Regions from separate parts of the Nonomuraea bangladeshensis genome, predicted to be linked through region 1. Evidence: riboswitches for the same ligand, from Rfam matches in the RefSeq annotation. Region 1 holds a riboswitch; the other holds the start of a gene.
What was found. Region 1 has a riboswitch for thiamine pyrophosphate ahead of ABD292_RS42905 (TenA family protein). Riboswitches for the same ligand answer to the same signal wherever they lie in the genome.
Positions count from the first base shown of each region.

Region 2: it holds a riboswitch for thiamine pyrophosphate, as region 1 does, so the genes downstream of both, ABD292_RS32065 (purine-cytosine permease family protein) here and ABD292_RS42905 (TenA family protein) in region 1, are expected to answer to the same signal.

Region 1 is NZ_BAAAMV010000016.1:150,412-157,823, forward strand. Features, by position in the region: gene ABD292_RS42890 (LysR family transcriptional regulator) at 1-546, shown strand, start outside; gene ABD292_RS42895 (M28 family metallopeptidase) at 564-2,075, opposite strand; gene ABD292_RS42900 (DNA polymerase domain-containing protein) at 2,202-3,161, opposite strand; TPP riboswitch at 3,187-3,282, shown strand; gene ABD292_RS42905 (TenA family protein) at 3,270-3,941, shown strand; gene ABD292_RS42910 (carbon starvation CstA family protein) at 3,938-6,064, opposite strand; gene ABD292_RS42915 (hypothetical protein) at 6,068-6,406, opposite strand; gene ABD292_RS42920 (hypothetical protein) at 6,626-6,838, shown strand; gene ABD292_RS42925 (GNAT family N-acetyltransferase) at 6,891-7,412, shown strand, end outside; gene ABD292_RS42930 (GNAT family N-acetyltransferase) at 7,411-7,412, opposite strand, start outside.
Region 2 is NZ_BAAAMV010000009.1:568,296-575,707, forward strand. Features, by position in the region: gene ABD292_RS32055 (ATP-binding protein) at 122-1,990, opposite strand; gene ABD292_RS32060 (methylated-DNA--[protein]-cysteine S-methyltransferase) at 2,077-2,646, shown strand; gene ABD292_RS32065 (purine-cytosine permease family protein) at 2,612-3,955, opposite strand; TPP riboswitch at 3,946-4,061, opposite strand; gene ABD292_RS32070 (rhodanese-like domain-containing protein) at 4,126-4,449, opposite strand; gene ABD292_RS32075 (Fpg/Nei family DNA glycosylase) at 4,476-5,354, opposite strand; gene ABD292_RS32080 (GOLPH3/VPS74 family protein) at 5,425-6,078, shown strand; gene ABD292_RS32085 (LCP family protein) at 6,098-7,408, opposite strand.

The sequences.
Region 1 (7,412 bases):
CCGGCCCTGCTGAAGGAGTTCCGCCGCCGGCATCCGCGGGTGCGCGTCACGCTCGCGGCTGCCGGCAGCGAGGACCTGATCGAGCGGGTCCGGCGGGCCGACGTGGACGTGGCCTTCCTCGGCCTGACCACGCGCGCCGAGCCGAGGGGCGTGCGCGGCCGCGCGCTGGCCAGGGACGAGCTGGTCGCCGTGGTCGCGCCCGACCACCACCTGACGGACGAGGAGACGGACCTGGCGGGCCTCGCCGACGAGCCGTTCGTCGACTTCCGCGCCGGGCACGCCGGCCGCGCCCAGTCCGACGAGGCGTTCGCCGCCGCGGGCGTGCTCAGGGACGTCGCCTTCGAGGTGTCGTCCGCCGAGTTCATGGCCGACCTCGTCCGTCACGGGCTCGGCGTGGGCCTGCTCCCCGCCGCGTACGCGCCCCGGCTCCGCGACCTGCGCGTCATCCGCCTCCGCGACGCCCCGGCCCGCGTCGAGCACCTGATCTGGGCCGAGCGCCCCTCCCCCGCCGCCACCGCCTTCCTCGACCTGATGGGCGACCTCTGACCCCCTGCCGGATGGACTCAGCCGGCCGCCGCGCTGAGGGCGGCGCGGGCGGCGGTGGCCGTTCTCGGCGGGATGGGGCGCAGGTCGAAGGCGTAGCGGGCGACGGAGTCCGCGATGGCGTCCGAGTCGACGTCCAGCGCCGTCGCGTTCACGTTGGCGAGCGTGTCGCACGCCTGGTGGTAGCAGCCGTCGTACGCGGCCCCCGCCGTGCCGCCGAACAGCGCGGCCTCCTCGGGGGTCTTGACGCCCTCGGCGCCGGTGAAGATGCCGCCGGACGGGATGCCGACCGCGATGAACGGCCCGTAGTCGGAGCGGCCGTCGAAGTCGGTGCCGACCGTGGCCAGGCCGCGCGAGCCGAAGAACGTGGCGAGCCGCTGCTCGATCTGGGCCGATCCGGGCGGTCCTGCCGGGGAGCCGGTGGCGTCGGAGTCGTCACCGTCGTACAGCTTGTACGCGTAGTTCGGGGAGGCGATCATGTCGAAGTTCAGGTAGAGCCGGACGCGGTCGCGCTGCTGCTGCGACAGGGAGGCGACGTACTGCGTGGAGCCGAGCAGCCCGATCTCCTCCGCGGCCCAGAACGCGAAACGGACCTTGTGCTTGACCGGGTAGAGCGCCATCTGCTCGGCGACCTCCAGGATGGCGGCGCTGCCCGAGCCGTTGTCGTTGATGCCGGGGCCCTCGGTCACGCTGTCGAGGTGCGCGCCGACCATGACGACCTGGCGCGGGTCGCCGAGCCGGGACTCGGCGATGACGTTGTCCTCGGTGCCGAGCACCAGGTTGGCGTCGACCTTGAGGTGCACGGTCGCGCCGGGCGTGGCGGCCAGCGCCTGGCCGACCGCGAAGTCGGCGAACACCATCGGCAGGCCCTGCAGGCCGCCGATGTCCAGCGGGTAGGCGTCGGTCCGTCCCGGCTGGCCCTCGTTGAAGATGATGATCGCGCTCGCGCCGGCGGCGAGCGCGTTCTCGACCTTGGTGACGAACGGGCAGGTGCCGCGCTGGACGAGCGCGATCCGGCCGGCGACGAACCCGGCGAAGTCGGCCGCCTCGCAGCCGCTGGTCGAGGAGGGCGACGGCGCGGGCGGCAGGGTCAGGTCCACGCCCTGGACCTGCGCGGTCACGTCGCCGGACGGTGACGGCGCGAAGGTGAAGAAGTCCTCGTTCGGCGCGTACGTCGCGCCGCCCTGCACGGCGAGCGTCGGCGGGGCGTTCTCGCTCCAGCTCTTTACGAACGTGACCGGCTGCAGGGTGACCTTGTAGCCGGCCCTGCGCAGCTTGCCGGCCACGTAGTCCCGGGAGGCCCGGTAGCCGGGGGTGCCGACGGCGCGGGTGCCGCCGTTCGCGTCGGCGATGGCCTGGAACGCCTTGAGGTGCTTGGCCACGTTCGTGCCCTTGACCTGCTGGACGAGCAGTTTGGCGAAGACGTCGTCGAGGCCGCCGGTCCGCGCCTGCGCGGGTGGCGCGGCGAGGACCGCGGCGGGGACCGTGGTGAGGAGCAGGCCGAGCGCGACGGCGATTCTACGCATACGCATGCGACGGATCTCCCTGTGCCGGGATCGGTTACGGCGCGCGCAGTCCCCCCGAGCCGCGCCGAACGCGAACGTAACCCGCCACCGGGCCGCTGAGAAGACCCACTGTCGCGGCGGATTCACGCCGTCTCAGGTCGCCTCGCGGCGGGCACGGGCACGCCGCTTCCCCTCGTGCATCGCCTGCACCCGCGCCACCGGGATCGTGTGCCCCTCTTCCACCAGGTCGGCGGGCAGGCGCTGCGGCCCGGGCATCTCCCCCGCCCACGGATCGCTCTTGTCGACCAGCGCCGCCGCCGTCCTGATGGTGAAGTCGCGCGGCGTGACCCGGTCGAGGTCCGGCCACGGCACGGGGAACGACACCGGCACGCCGGGCCGGATCCGCGGGCTGTAGGCGGCCACGACCGTCGCGCCGCCCGCCCGCGTGGAGTCGATGAAGACCTTGCCCGCGCGGTCCTCCCTGATGAACGCCGTCGTCGCGAGCCCCGGGTCCAGCCGCTCGGCGCGGGCCCCGATCGCGCGGGTGGCGGCGGCCAGGTCCTCCATCGGGACGCCCGGCTCGACCGGCACGAAGACGTGCACGCCCTTGGCCCCGCTGGTCTTCACCGCGCCCGCCAGCCCCGCGTCCGCCAGCGCCTGCCGCACCAGGAACGCCGCCCGCACGGCCAGCCCGAACGACTCCGCGCCCTCCGGCGGATCGAGGTCCAGCACCAGGTGGGTGAAGTGGTCGCCGGCGATCAGCGCCGGGTGGTACTCCACCGCCCGCTGGTTGCCGAACCAGATCAGCGTCCGCCGGTCGTTGCCCAGCGCGTACGTCACCTGCCGCCGCGAGGAGTCCGCCCACACCGAGACGCGCTCGATCCACGGAGGGGCGTACTTCGGCAGGTTCTTCTGCATGAAGGGCTCCTGCCCGGGGCGCACCCGGACGACCGAGAGCGCCCGGTCGCGCAGCACCGGCACCAGGCGGTCCGCGACCGCGTCGAGATAGTCGACCAGGTCGCGTTTGGTGGCCTCAGCCCCGTCGAACAACGGCTGGTCGAGATTGGTCAGCGTCACGCCCTCGCGGGTCTCCTCGCCGGTCACCCCGTCCACGATATCCGAACACCTGTTACAGTGATCGACTGACGCGGGGTGCCCGGCGATCCGGGCTGAGATCACACCCGTCGAACCTGATCTAGCTCGCACTAGCGAAGGGACGTCATGTTCTGCGATGACATGTGGCTGCGCACGGCCGACCTGATGACCGCGATCCACGGCCACCCGTTCAACGTCGCGCTCGGCGACGGCACCCTCGACGCCGACCGGTTCGCGTTCTACATCGTGCAGGACGCCCGCTACCTGGAGGCGTTCTCCAAGGCGCTCGCCACCGCCTCGGCGCGGGCCACCGACCTGGAGGAGGCGGCGTTCTTCGCGAGCAGCGCGCACACGGCGCTGGCCGCCGAGCGCCTGCTGCACGCCGGTTACGTGGCCGAGCTGGGCGCGGACGCGGCCGGGATCGCCACGTCGCCGACGTGCCTGGCGTACGCGTCCTACCTCCAGGCGACGGCGCTGGCGGCGCCGTACCCGGTGCTGGTGGCGGCGGTGCTGCCGTGCTTCTGGATCTACCAGGACGTGGGCACGGCGCTGCTGGGCCGCGCGGGCGACCTCGGCGGCCACCCGTACGGCAAGTGGATCTCCACCTACTCCGACCCGGAGTTCGCGGCGTCGGTGACCCGGGCCAAGGCCATCGCCGACCGGCTCGCCGAAGGCGCGGACGCCGGCACGCGGGCGGCGATGGAGCAGGCCTACCTGACGGCGGCGGCGTACGAGTGGATGTTCTGGGACAGCGCCTGGCGGCGCGAGGGCTGGCCCACGGACCGCTGGCTCCGCTAGGGGCCGGCGGGGCCGCGGGCGGCCATCGCCTCCTTCTCCTCGCGGGTGGCGATGAGGCCGGACGGCGCGAGCAGCTTCGACTCCTCGAACGGCTCCTCCGTGGTCGGCAGCGGCTCGCGCGCCCGGATCGCCGTCACCCACACGCGGACCGCGTCGAGGATCACGATGATGATCATGACGGCGAACAGCGCGGCCAGCACGCCGTCCACGGTGGAGTTGATGACGATCTGCCGCATCGCGTCCATCGACTTGGCGGGCGCGAGCACCTGCCCCTGGTCGATCGCGCTCTGGTAGCGGTCGCGCTGGGCGAAGAAGCCGAGGGTCGGGTCGGCGGAGAAGACCTTCTGGTAGCTCGCGGTCAGGGTGACCGCGGCGTCCCAGGCCAGCGGCACGCCCGTCACCCAGGCCCACTTGAGCCGCCCGCTCTTGATCAGCAGCGTGGTGGCGACGGTGAGCGCCACCGCCGCGAGGAGCTGGTTGGCGATGCCGAACAGCGGGAAGAGCTGGTTGATCCCGCCGAGCGGGTCGTTGACGCCCTGGTAGAGGAAGTAGCCCCAGGCCGCCACGACCACCGCGCTCGATCCCACGAGGCCCGGCCACCAGCTCACCCGCGCCATCGGCTTCCACAGGTTGCCGAGGGTGTCCTGGAGCATGAACCGGCCCACCCGGGTGCCGGCGTCCACGGTCGTGAGGATGAACAGCGCCTCGAACATGATCGCGAAGTGGTACCAGAACGCCTGGAGCGCGGCCCCGCCGAGGAAGCCGGAGAAGATCTGCGAGATGCCGACGGCCAGCGTCGGCGCCCCGCCGGTGCGGGCGATCAGCGTCTCCTCCTGCACGGCCGCCGCCGCGGCCTGGAGCTGCTCCGGCGTGATCGTGAAGCCCATGTTCGCGACGGCCTCGGAGGCCGACTGCACGGTGGCGCCGAGCACGCCGGCCGGGGCGTTCATCGCGAAGTAGAGGCCGGGCGACAGCACGCAGGCCGCCGTGATGGCCATGACCGCCACGAACGACTCCATGAGCATGGAGCCGTAGCCGATCATCCGGACCTGGGTCTCCTTCTGGATCAGCTTCGGCGTGGTGCCGGAGGAGATCAGCGCGTGGAACCCGGACAGCGCCCCGCAGGCGATGATGATGAACACGAACGGGAACAGCGAGCCCGCGAAGACCGGCCCCTTGCCGTTGAAGGCGAAGTCGGTGAAGGCGGTGGTGCGCAGCGGCGGCATGGTGACCGCGATGCCGATCGCGATCAGCACGATGGTGCCGATCTTCATGAACGTCGAGAGGTAGTCGCGCGGCGCGAGCAGCATCCACACCGGCAGCACCGCGGCGACGAACCCGTACGCGATGAGCCAGAGCGCGAGCGCCGACGGGCTCAGCGTGAAGAACGGCGCCCAGCTCGACCCCTGCACCCAGCCGCCCGCCACGATGGCGAGGACCAGCAGCGCGACCCCGATCACGGTCGTCTCGACGACCCGGCCCGGCCGCAGCACCCGCAGGTAGAAGCCCATGAACAGGGCGATCGGGATGGTCATCGCGATCGAGAAGACACCCCACGGCGAGCGCGCGAGCGCGTTGACCACGACCAGCGCCAGCACCGCGAGCAGGATGATCATGATGGCGAACACGGCGACGAGCGCGGCCACCCCGCCGACCGGGCCGATCTCCTCGCGGGCCATCTGGCCGAGGCTGCGGCCGTTGCGGCGCATGGAGAAGAACAGCACCACCATGTCCTGGACGGCCCCGGCGAAGATGACGCCCGCGATGATCCAGATGGTGCCGGGCAGGTAACCCATCTGGGCGGCCAGCACCGGCCCGACCAGCGGCCCGGCGCCGGCGATGGCCGCGAAGTGGTGGCCGAACAGGATGCGCCGGTCCGTCGGCTGGTAGTCGATGCCGTTGTCGAGCCGCTCGGCCGGGGTGGCCCGGCGGTCGTCGGCCCGCAGCACCCTGCGCACGATGAAGCGGGCGTAGAACCGGTAGGCGATGGCGTACGAGCCGAGCGCGGCGCACAGCAGCCAGACCGCGTTGACGTTCTCGCCCCGGGACAGGGCGAGCACCGCCCAGCCGGTGGCGCCCACGACGGCGACCGCCGTCCAGATGATGACGGAACGCAGCTTCACCGGTTACCTCCCATGGGAAGAGCCATACAGCGGACGCCCCAGGCAGCAGCGGAGGCCGGCGTCCGGCGGCAGATCGGTGGTGAAGCGCCGCCAGCGCCACAGCGGGCGGCAGTCGATCGCGACCGGGGCCCCGGCCAGGTGCACCCAGGCGGTGGGGTGCGCGTACACGACGCCGGGCAGCAGGCCGCGCGCCCGCTTCGGCAGGCGGGAGCGGCGCAGCGGCCGGACGGAGAACTCGCCGGCGTCCGCGCAGCAGAGGCCGGTGACGTGCCAGTCGAAGAACACCACTTCGTCGTCACGCAGAGCTTCACGAGCCGCGGGAGTGAGCGTGACAGCGGACATTTGTGGCTCCTGAACAACAGGTAGCGCAGAAATTACCGACGGCCTTACCCGGCGTGGTCGCGCTTGAAACCGCCATGAGCGCGGGTGAAACTTTCAGTGGCCTTATGCCCTGTTTCTCCTGATCAGGCCCTTCCATTGCGCTTTACCCGCTGTCCGAGCGAGGGTTGAGCGCCTTTTTCCCTGACAATCCCGGCAGGAACCGTTCCGCGGGAGGTATCGATGCGCAAAGCACGTGCTCTGCTCGTCTCGGCTCTGCTGGTGGGGGGCGCGCTGACGACGTTCACCGCCGCCCCGGCGCACGCCGAGAGCCTGCGAGGCGTCTACTACGACTACTCCGAGTGCCAGCGGATAGGCCAGTACGGCTACAGCCAGGGCTGGTGGGGCTTCTGGCACTGCGAGTCCCAGTACAACTTCTACTTCCTGTACGCCTGACCCCGGAAATCCCTTTGCGGGCGCGAGCGCCGGCCTGGTAGATCTGGCCGGCGTGCTGACCGGACGACGCGTACGACTGAGAGCCCTCGAACCCGCCGACAGCGAGCAGCTGTGGCGCTGGTACCACGACCCCGAGGTGGGCCGGTGGATGGACGGCACCCCGCCCATCTCCCTCGCCCAGAACATCGAGAAGGGCCAGAACCGCCCACGCAACACCTTCGAGCAGATGGTCCTCGGCATCGAGGCGCTCGACGACGGCAAGCTCATCGGCTACGTCGCCCTCGGCGACACCGACTTCCGGCACGGCGAGGCCGAGCTGCAGAGCATCGCCATCGGCGACCGCGACCGCTGGGGCGGCGGCTACGCCACCGACGCCCTGCGGGTCGTCTGCCGCTACGCCTTCGAGGAGATGGGCCTGCACCGCATCACGTTGTGGGTGGTGGCCGACAACGCGGCGGCGGTGCAGGCGTACACGAAGGTCGGGTTCGTGGAGGAGGGCCGCAGGCGGGAGGCTTTCCGCACGCGGGGCAAGCGGCACGACTTCCTCATGATGGGGCTGCTCAGCTCCGAGCTC
Region 2 (7,412 bases), on a different contig from region 1:
GCCCCCCGCGGGAACACTCCCCGGTACGACCGAAATGCCCCGTTACTCGATCCCAGAAACCGCATCTCGATCACAGCTTGTACACATTGGAAGATAGATCAGCTCAACCGTGACCACCTCGTTACCGCATCGGTGTGTCGGATCCGATAGTGCCGGCGGCCTTCAGCACCAGCCGCATCCTGGTGCCCCCGCCGGGCCTCGGATGTGCGCTCACGTCTCCTCCTTGTGCCCTCGCCAGACTGCGGACGATGTAGAGCCCGAGCCCTACTCCACCAAACCTTCTCCGGTCCCCGCTGTCCACCTGGACGAACCGCTCGAAGACCCGTTCCCGGTCAGGAGCGGCGATACCGACGCCCTCGTCGTCCACCACGACCACCACGTCGTCGTCCTCCGGCCACGCCTCCACGCGGATCAGCCCGCCCTTGGGCGAGTACTTGAACGCGTTCTCCAGCAGTTGCCCGAGCACGATGTCCGTGGCGAGCGCGTCGCCGAGCACGCACGGCAGCCCGTCGCCGATCGCGACCTCCACCCGGTGCCGGTCCGACAGCACGGGCAGCCCCAGCGTGGCCGCGTGGATGCGCTCGGCCAGGTCGAACTCCTCGATGCGCACCTTGAGCTCGTCCGCCCCGGCCCGCGCGCCGAGCAGCAGGTGGTCCATGAGCTGGCCGAGCGACCTGGCACGCTCGGCGATGGTGTGCACGGCCGCGCGCCGCTCCAGGTCGCCGAGCTTGTCCCAGCGGGCGTCGAGGGTCGAGGCGAACCCCCGCACGATCGTGATCGGCGTGCGCAGCTCGTGGCTGGTCGTGGCGAGGAACAGGTCCTTCGCCTCCTCCAGCTCCTTGGCCCTGGTCACGTCGCGGAAGTCGACCACGACCTCGCCGGTCTCCTCGATCCGCGCGCCCACGACGTCCAGCCACCGCCCGGTCTCCAGCTGGAAGGTGAGCTTCTCGCCCGGCTCGGGCAGCGGGAACGGCGGCGGCCCGCCGAGCACGGTCTCCTCGGGGATCGCGGTGATCTCGGCGGCGGCCGGGTTCCAGCGCACCACCCGCCCGGCCTCGTCCAGCACGGCGATGCCGTCGGCGCTGGCGTCGAAGACGGCCCGCTCGTGGGCCCGCTGCCGTACCGCCTCCTGGTAGGCGACGGCGTTGCCGACCGCGATGCCCGCGTGCCCGGCCAGCAGCTCCAGCAGCTCCAGCTCCAGGTGGCCGGGGGTGCTCCTGGCGAACAGCGCGTAGAGCGCGCCGTAGGGCCGGCCGCCGACCGCGGCCAGGCCGAGCGCGATCGTGTGCAGGCCTTTCAGCCGCGCCCACACGAGGTCGTCGAGCCCGCTCGACTCCAGCAGGACGGTCTTGCCCGTGCGTAAGAGCCGGTCCACGAGGCTCGTCCGCAGGTCGGTGGTGGTGCCGCGGAGCCCGTCAGGCAGCTCGTACGTGCTCACCAGCCGCAGCCGCTCCCCCTCGATGAGCACGAACCCGCCCGCGTCGGCCCCGGTCAGCTCGGTCAGGCTGGCCGAGATGCGGTCGAGCACGGCCGACAGCTCCAGGTCGGAGTTGATGTCGCCGACCACGTCGGTCAGCCGGCGCACCAGCCTGGCCCGGCGCGCCATCCGGGTCTTCGCGACCTGGTCGGCCCGCGCCAGGTGGTGGACGCACACGTAGCCGGCGACGGCGCTGCCGAGCCGCAGCGCGCTGATGTCCACCCGCACGTCGAGGAGGTCGCCTGCGCTGTCGAGCCGTTTGGTGCGCACCGACACCTGGCCGCCGGTCCGTACGCGCTCCAGCGCCGCGTTGTGCTCGGCGGTCAGCTCCGCCGGGACGATCGGCGCCCGGCGGCCCAGCATCTCCGCGGCCGTCCAGCCGAACAGCCGCTCGGCCGCCTCGTTCCAGACCAGCACGGTCTGGTCCCTGTCGACCGCGACGACGGCGTTGGGCGAGCTGTCGAGCACCGCGCGGGCGATCTCGTCGTCACTACCGGCCCATTCGTCCCCCACTCCTCCATAGTGCACGTGGCGCGGTGGGTGCGTCGGGCGATCCGTCCGATACGCTGCGGTCACGACGATTCCGGGAGGGCGAGGGCATGACGAGCGGCGAACTGGACGCCCTGCTGCGCGTGACCTCCAGCACCTACCGGGGAGACGCACCCGACATCGCGTTCGGCACCTACGACGGCGCCGTGGGCCGGCTCGTGCTGGCGGTGACCGCCAAGGGCGCCGTGGCCTGCTCCTTCGAGCCGGAGAACGACGTCTTCGAGCTGATCAGCCGCACCGTGGGCCGCTTCATCGGCCCCGACCCGCGCCGCCTCGACCCGCTGCGCAGAGAGCTGGACGCCTACTTCTCGGGGCGGCTGCGGGCCTTCGCCACGCCGGTCGACCTGGCGCTCGCCACGCCGTTCGCGCGCACGGTGCTGCAGAAGACGATGGCGGTCCCCTACGGCACCACCACGACGCTGGAGCTCATCGGCGAGAGCATCGGCCGGCCGCGCGCGCTGCGGGCGATCGGCAACGCGCTGGCCTCCAACCCCCTCTGCGTGATCGTCCCCTGTCACCGGGTGGTGCGCGAGGACGGCGCGCTCGGCGACTACGCGGGGGGCGTCGCCGCCAAGCAGCACCTGCTCAACGTCGAACGGCGCGCCTCGACCGGCCCGTGAGCCACCCGGCGAGCAGCGTCACCAGCGCCGCCACCAGGGCCGCGCCGAGCGCGCCGTTCATCCACGGCTGGCGGGTGAAGCCGATCGCGTCGCGCAGGCCCGCCCAGATGCCGTCCCAGGCGGCCACGGTGGGCGTCGAGGTGGTCAGCCAGTAGGCGACGAACCCGAGCGCCCACGGCACCAGCATGCTCCAGCGCGAGGGGGCGTCCTCGGCGGTGTTCCAGTGGCCGGCGCGGGCGAAGACGAAGTAGTCCACGGCCAGCACGGCGAACATCGGCACGAAGACCGCCCCGATCACGCCGAGGAACGCGCCGTAGGAGGTCACGTCCACGACCAGGGCGATCGCGACGGTCAGCACGCCGATCGCGACGGAGAACACCCGCCGGTCCACGCGCGGCATGAGGTTCTGCAGGGACATCGTGGTCGAGTAGACGTTCGCGAACGACTGGTCGGTCTCGCGCAGCACCAGGATGCCGAAGAACAGCGCGCCGAGCGGGGCCGCCACGAACGGCGCGAAGACCGCGGTGCTGTCGGCGATGACGGCGGCGGAGCCGGCGATGGCGACCGCGTACACGCCGAGCCCCAGGCAGGCGACCTGGGCCAGCGTGTAGCCGCCGACGACGCCGGTGAACGCGGCGCGGCTGGAGCGGGAGTGCCGGGCGAAGTCGGCGGCCATCGGCACCCAGGAGACCGACAGGGCGATCACGTAGTCGACGGCGGCCGGGAACGCGGTCCACGAGCCGCCGGTGTACGTGGGGGCCTCGTTCAGGAAGAACCAGGCGAACCAGAGCATCGAGATGATCACGCCGACCGTGACGTAGCGGCGCAGCAGCCTGATCGAGCCGAGCGGCCAGATCGTCAGCGCGGTGGTGAGCACCCCGGCGACGATCACCCACACCTGGTAGGGCACCCCGCCGAAGATCGCGGTGGCGGCCTTGGCGATCACCCACAGCTCGAACGCCCCCCAGCCGAGCATCTGGACGATGTTGAGCACCGTGGGGACGTAGGAGATCTTCGCCCCGAACAGCCCGCGCAGCAGCACCATGGCGGGCTGCCCCGTCCGCGTGCCGGGGACGGCCGACAGACCGACCATGGCGGTGCCGATGAGGCTGCCGACCAGGGCCGCGACGAGCGCGCCCGCCAGGCTGAGCGGGGCGTTGCCGAGGGGGTCGAGCAGGAACAGCGCCCCGGAGAAGCCGAGGAGGCTGACGCCGAGGTTGGCCCAGAGGGCGCCCTGGTCGAGGACGCCGAGCGTCTTCGGCGGAGCGCCGTCGAGGGTCAGGGGGACTTCGTCGGCGACATGCGCCATCGCACACTCCCTACGCCGGCATTACCCGGACAGGTTCAGGCGGTCGGCAGCGGCTGGTCAGCTGCCCTCTCAGCCCGGCGAACCCCGAGCTCCCGCGACGATCTGTAGTTTTCGCCCTCATGATGCCTCAATGGCGCCAGAAGCGCCATATGAGGCTCTTCCTCGGCCGATCAGGCCACGAACGGGTCCTGACCGGTCTCGCTCACCATGGGCCGGCGCGCGGCCTCCCACGACTGCATGCCGCCGCCGACGTTGACGGCGTCGCGCCCGAGCTGGTTGAGCCAGGCCGCGACCTGCAGCGACCGGCCGCCGACCCGGCAGACGACGTAGACGGTGCGGTCGGCCGGGATCTCCTCGACCCGGCCCTGGATCTGGGTCATGGGGATGTGCACGGCCTCCGGCGCGTGGCCCGCGAGCCATTCGTCCTGCTCACGCACGTCGAGCAGGTAGGCGTCCGCGGGGACGGCGCTGGCCTCGGTCTCAGGAACGGTCATGCTTCCATTGTCCCGCCCGCGCGGAGCTATTTGAGCAGCTTGGACATCCGCCGGTCGGCCAGGGGCTTGCCGCCCGTCTGGCAGGTCGGGCAGTACTGCAGCGAGGAGTCGGCGAACGACACCTCGCGGATCGTGTCGCCGCACACGTCGCAGGGCTGCCCCGCCCGGTTGTGCACGCGCAGGCCCGACTTCTTCTCCGCCTTGAGGTCCTTGGCGGCCAGGCCGTGCGCCCGCTCGACGGCGTCGGCGAGCGTCGTGACGATGGCCTCGTGCAGGTCGGCGACCTGCGCGTCGGTCAGCGTCCCGGCGATCTTGAACGGGGACATCCGCGCCGCGTGCAGCACCTCGTCGGAGTAGGCGTTGCCGATGCCCGCGATGACCTTCTGGTCGCGGAGCAGGCCCTTGATCTGCGTGCGGTTGCCGCCCACGATGCGCTTCAGCGCGTCCACGGTGAAGGCCGGGTCGAGGGGGTCGGGGCCGAGGGCGGCCACGCCGGGCACCTCGTCCGGATTTTTCGTGACATAGATGGCTAGCCGCTTCTGCGTCCCCGCCTCCGTCAGCTCGAACCCCGGCGCCTGCCCGTCGTCGTCGGGCGCGAAGCGCACCCGCGCCGCGAGCGGGCCCTTGCCCGGCCGCACCGGCTTGGCCCCCGACATGTCGTCGCGCCAGCGCAGCCATCCGGCCCGCGCCAGGTGGAAGACCAGGTGCAGCCCGTCACAGTCGAGGTCGAGGAACTTGCCGTGCCTCGCCACCCCGGTGACGGTGAGCCCGCCGAGCGCCGTGACCGGCGGATCGAACGTCTTGAGCGCCTGGATGCCGACCACGTCGATGGCCATGATGGACCGGCCCACCGCCCGTTCGCGCAGGAAGTGGGCCAGAGACTCCACTTCGGGAAGTTCCGGCATGCCCCCAGAGTACGGTGCGCACCGGACCATCCACAGCCTGTGGAAAGCTCCGGGCGATTAGTGTCGGGGCATGAAGGTGACGATCGCCGAAGAACTCCTCCTGCTCGCGTACAGCGAGGACGAGGGCAAGCAGCTCATCAGCACCGTGCAGCTCGACCCCGCGCTGGCCGGCGCGCTCCTCGCCGAGCTCGCCGTCGAGGGCCGCGTCGAGCTGACGGACGACAGGCTCGTGCTCATCGACTCCGCGCCTACCGGGGACGACGAGCTGGACGCCGCGCTGAGCCGCCTGGGCGGCGAACGCAAGGAGCGCAAGCCCGCCTGGTGGGTGCAGCGCCTGCAGTCGCACAAGCTGCGGGCGCGCCTGCTGACCAGGCTCGCCCAGTCCGGCGTGCTGACCGAGCAGCGGGGCAAGGTGCTCGGGATCTTCCCCGTCACGCGCTGGCCGGAGGCCGATCCCAGCGTGGAGGCCGACGTCAGGGAGCGGGTGGCGAGCGTGCTCGGCGGCGCGGAGCCCGACCCCCGCACCGCCGTCCTGATCGCGATCATGCACGCGGCCAAGCTCGACCGCAAGGCGTTCCCCGGGGCGAGCAAGGAACGGGTGAAGGAGCTCGCCGAGGGCGCCTGGGCGGGCGACGCGGTGGCCAGGACGATCGCGGCCATCAACGCCGCCACCATCGCCGCGATCACCGCCACCACGGTCGCGGCCACCGCCGGCGGCGGCTGACCGGCCGGGGCGCGGAGCCTCAGTTGGCGTCGATCACTTCCTTCGGCACCGGCTTGTCCTCCTTGAGCGCGTCGAACAGGGCGACCGCCTTGGTGCGGTCCCACTTGATCGCCGTGCCGCCGCTCGCCACGGCCTCCTCCCCGCCGAAGGGCACCACCGTCGTCACCGGGCTGTCGCCCATGGACAGCCCGAGCGACAGCATGTCGAACACGCCCGTGTCGGTGTCGACCTCGACGGCGTCGGTGGCGCTCATGGCCAGCGGGATCGAGGTGAACGGGTTGATCAGCACGCCGGGGCTCGCCGCCTTCTTCACGACCGCGCCGAGGAACTGCCGCTGCCGCTTGGTCCGCTCGAAGTCGGGCAGCGCGCCGCCCTTCCTGGTGCGTACGTAGCCGAGTGCCTGGGAGCCGTTGAGCACCTGGGTGCCCTTCTTCAGCTTGAGCCCGGCCTTGGGGTCGTCGACCGCGGCCCGTACGTTGATCTCGACCCCGCCGACCGCGTCCACGATGTCCACGAACCCGGCGAACCCGATCTCCATGTAGTTGTCGATGTGCAGCCCGGTGACCGTCTCCACGGTGCGGACGAGCAGCTTGGGTCCGCCGAAGGCGTAGGCGGAGTTGAGCTTGTCGCGGCCCCTGCCGGGGATCGTGACGGCGGAGTCGCGCGGCAGGCTGACCAGCGTGGGCCTGTCGCCGCTGTCGGGGATGTGCAGCAGCATCATCGAGTCCGTACGCTGCCCGACCGCCCGCCCGGTCGCCAGCTTCTTGCGCTGGGCGGCCGAGAGGCCCTTGCGGCTGTCGGAGCCGACCAGCAGCCAGTTGGTGCCGGGGGTGTCGTCCGGGCGGCCCTCGTAGGGGTCGAGCACGCCCTCGATGCCGGTCAGCCGCGAGTTGACCCAGAAGAGCAGGCCGATGCCCGTCACCAGCAGCGCCACCAGTGCCGCCGCGATGATCTTGACGATGAGCCGGCCGGACGGCCGCCTGCGCGGCCCCCGTGGCGTCCCGCCGCGGCCCTGCTCGGGCGGTTCGCCGCCGCCGCCCGACGACGAGCGCAGCGGCCGGACCGGGCCGCCGCCGCCGCCGGAACGTTCCCGGCCGTAGACGCGCGAGCGCCCCTGCGCCGGCGCGCCGTCGTTCGCGGCGCGCGGGGACGACGGCTCGGGCGCCTGCGGGACGGTGGGAAGCTTGTGGGTGGGCGCGTTCGCCCCTCTCAAGGGCGGCGTCTGGTGGGCGGGAGCGCCGCCCGAGCGGAGGCCGTCGTCCGGCCTCGGCGGCAGCGGGCGCCCGTCGCCCGGCGAGCGCATGGCTCGCGTCCGGTCGTCCTCAGACACTTCG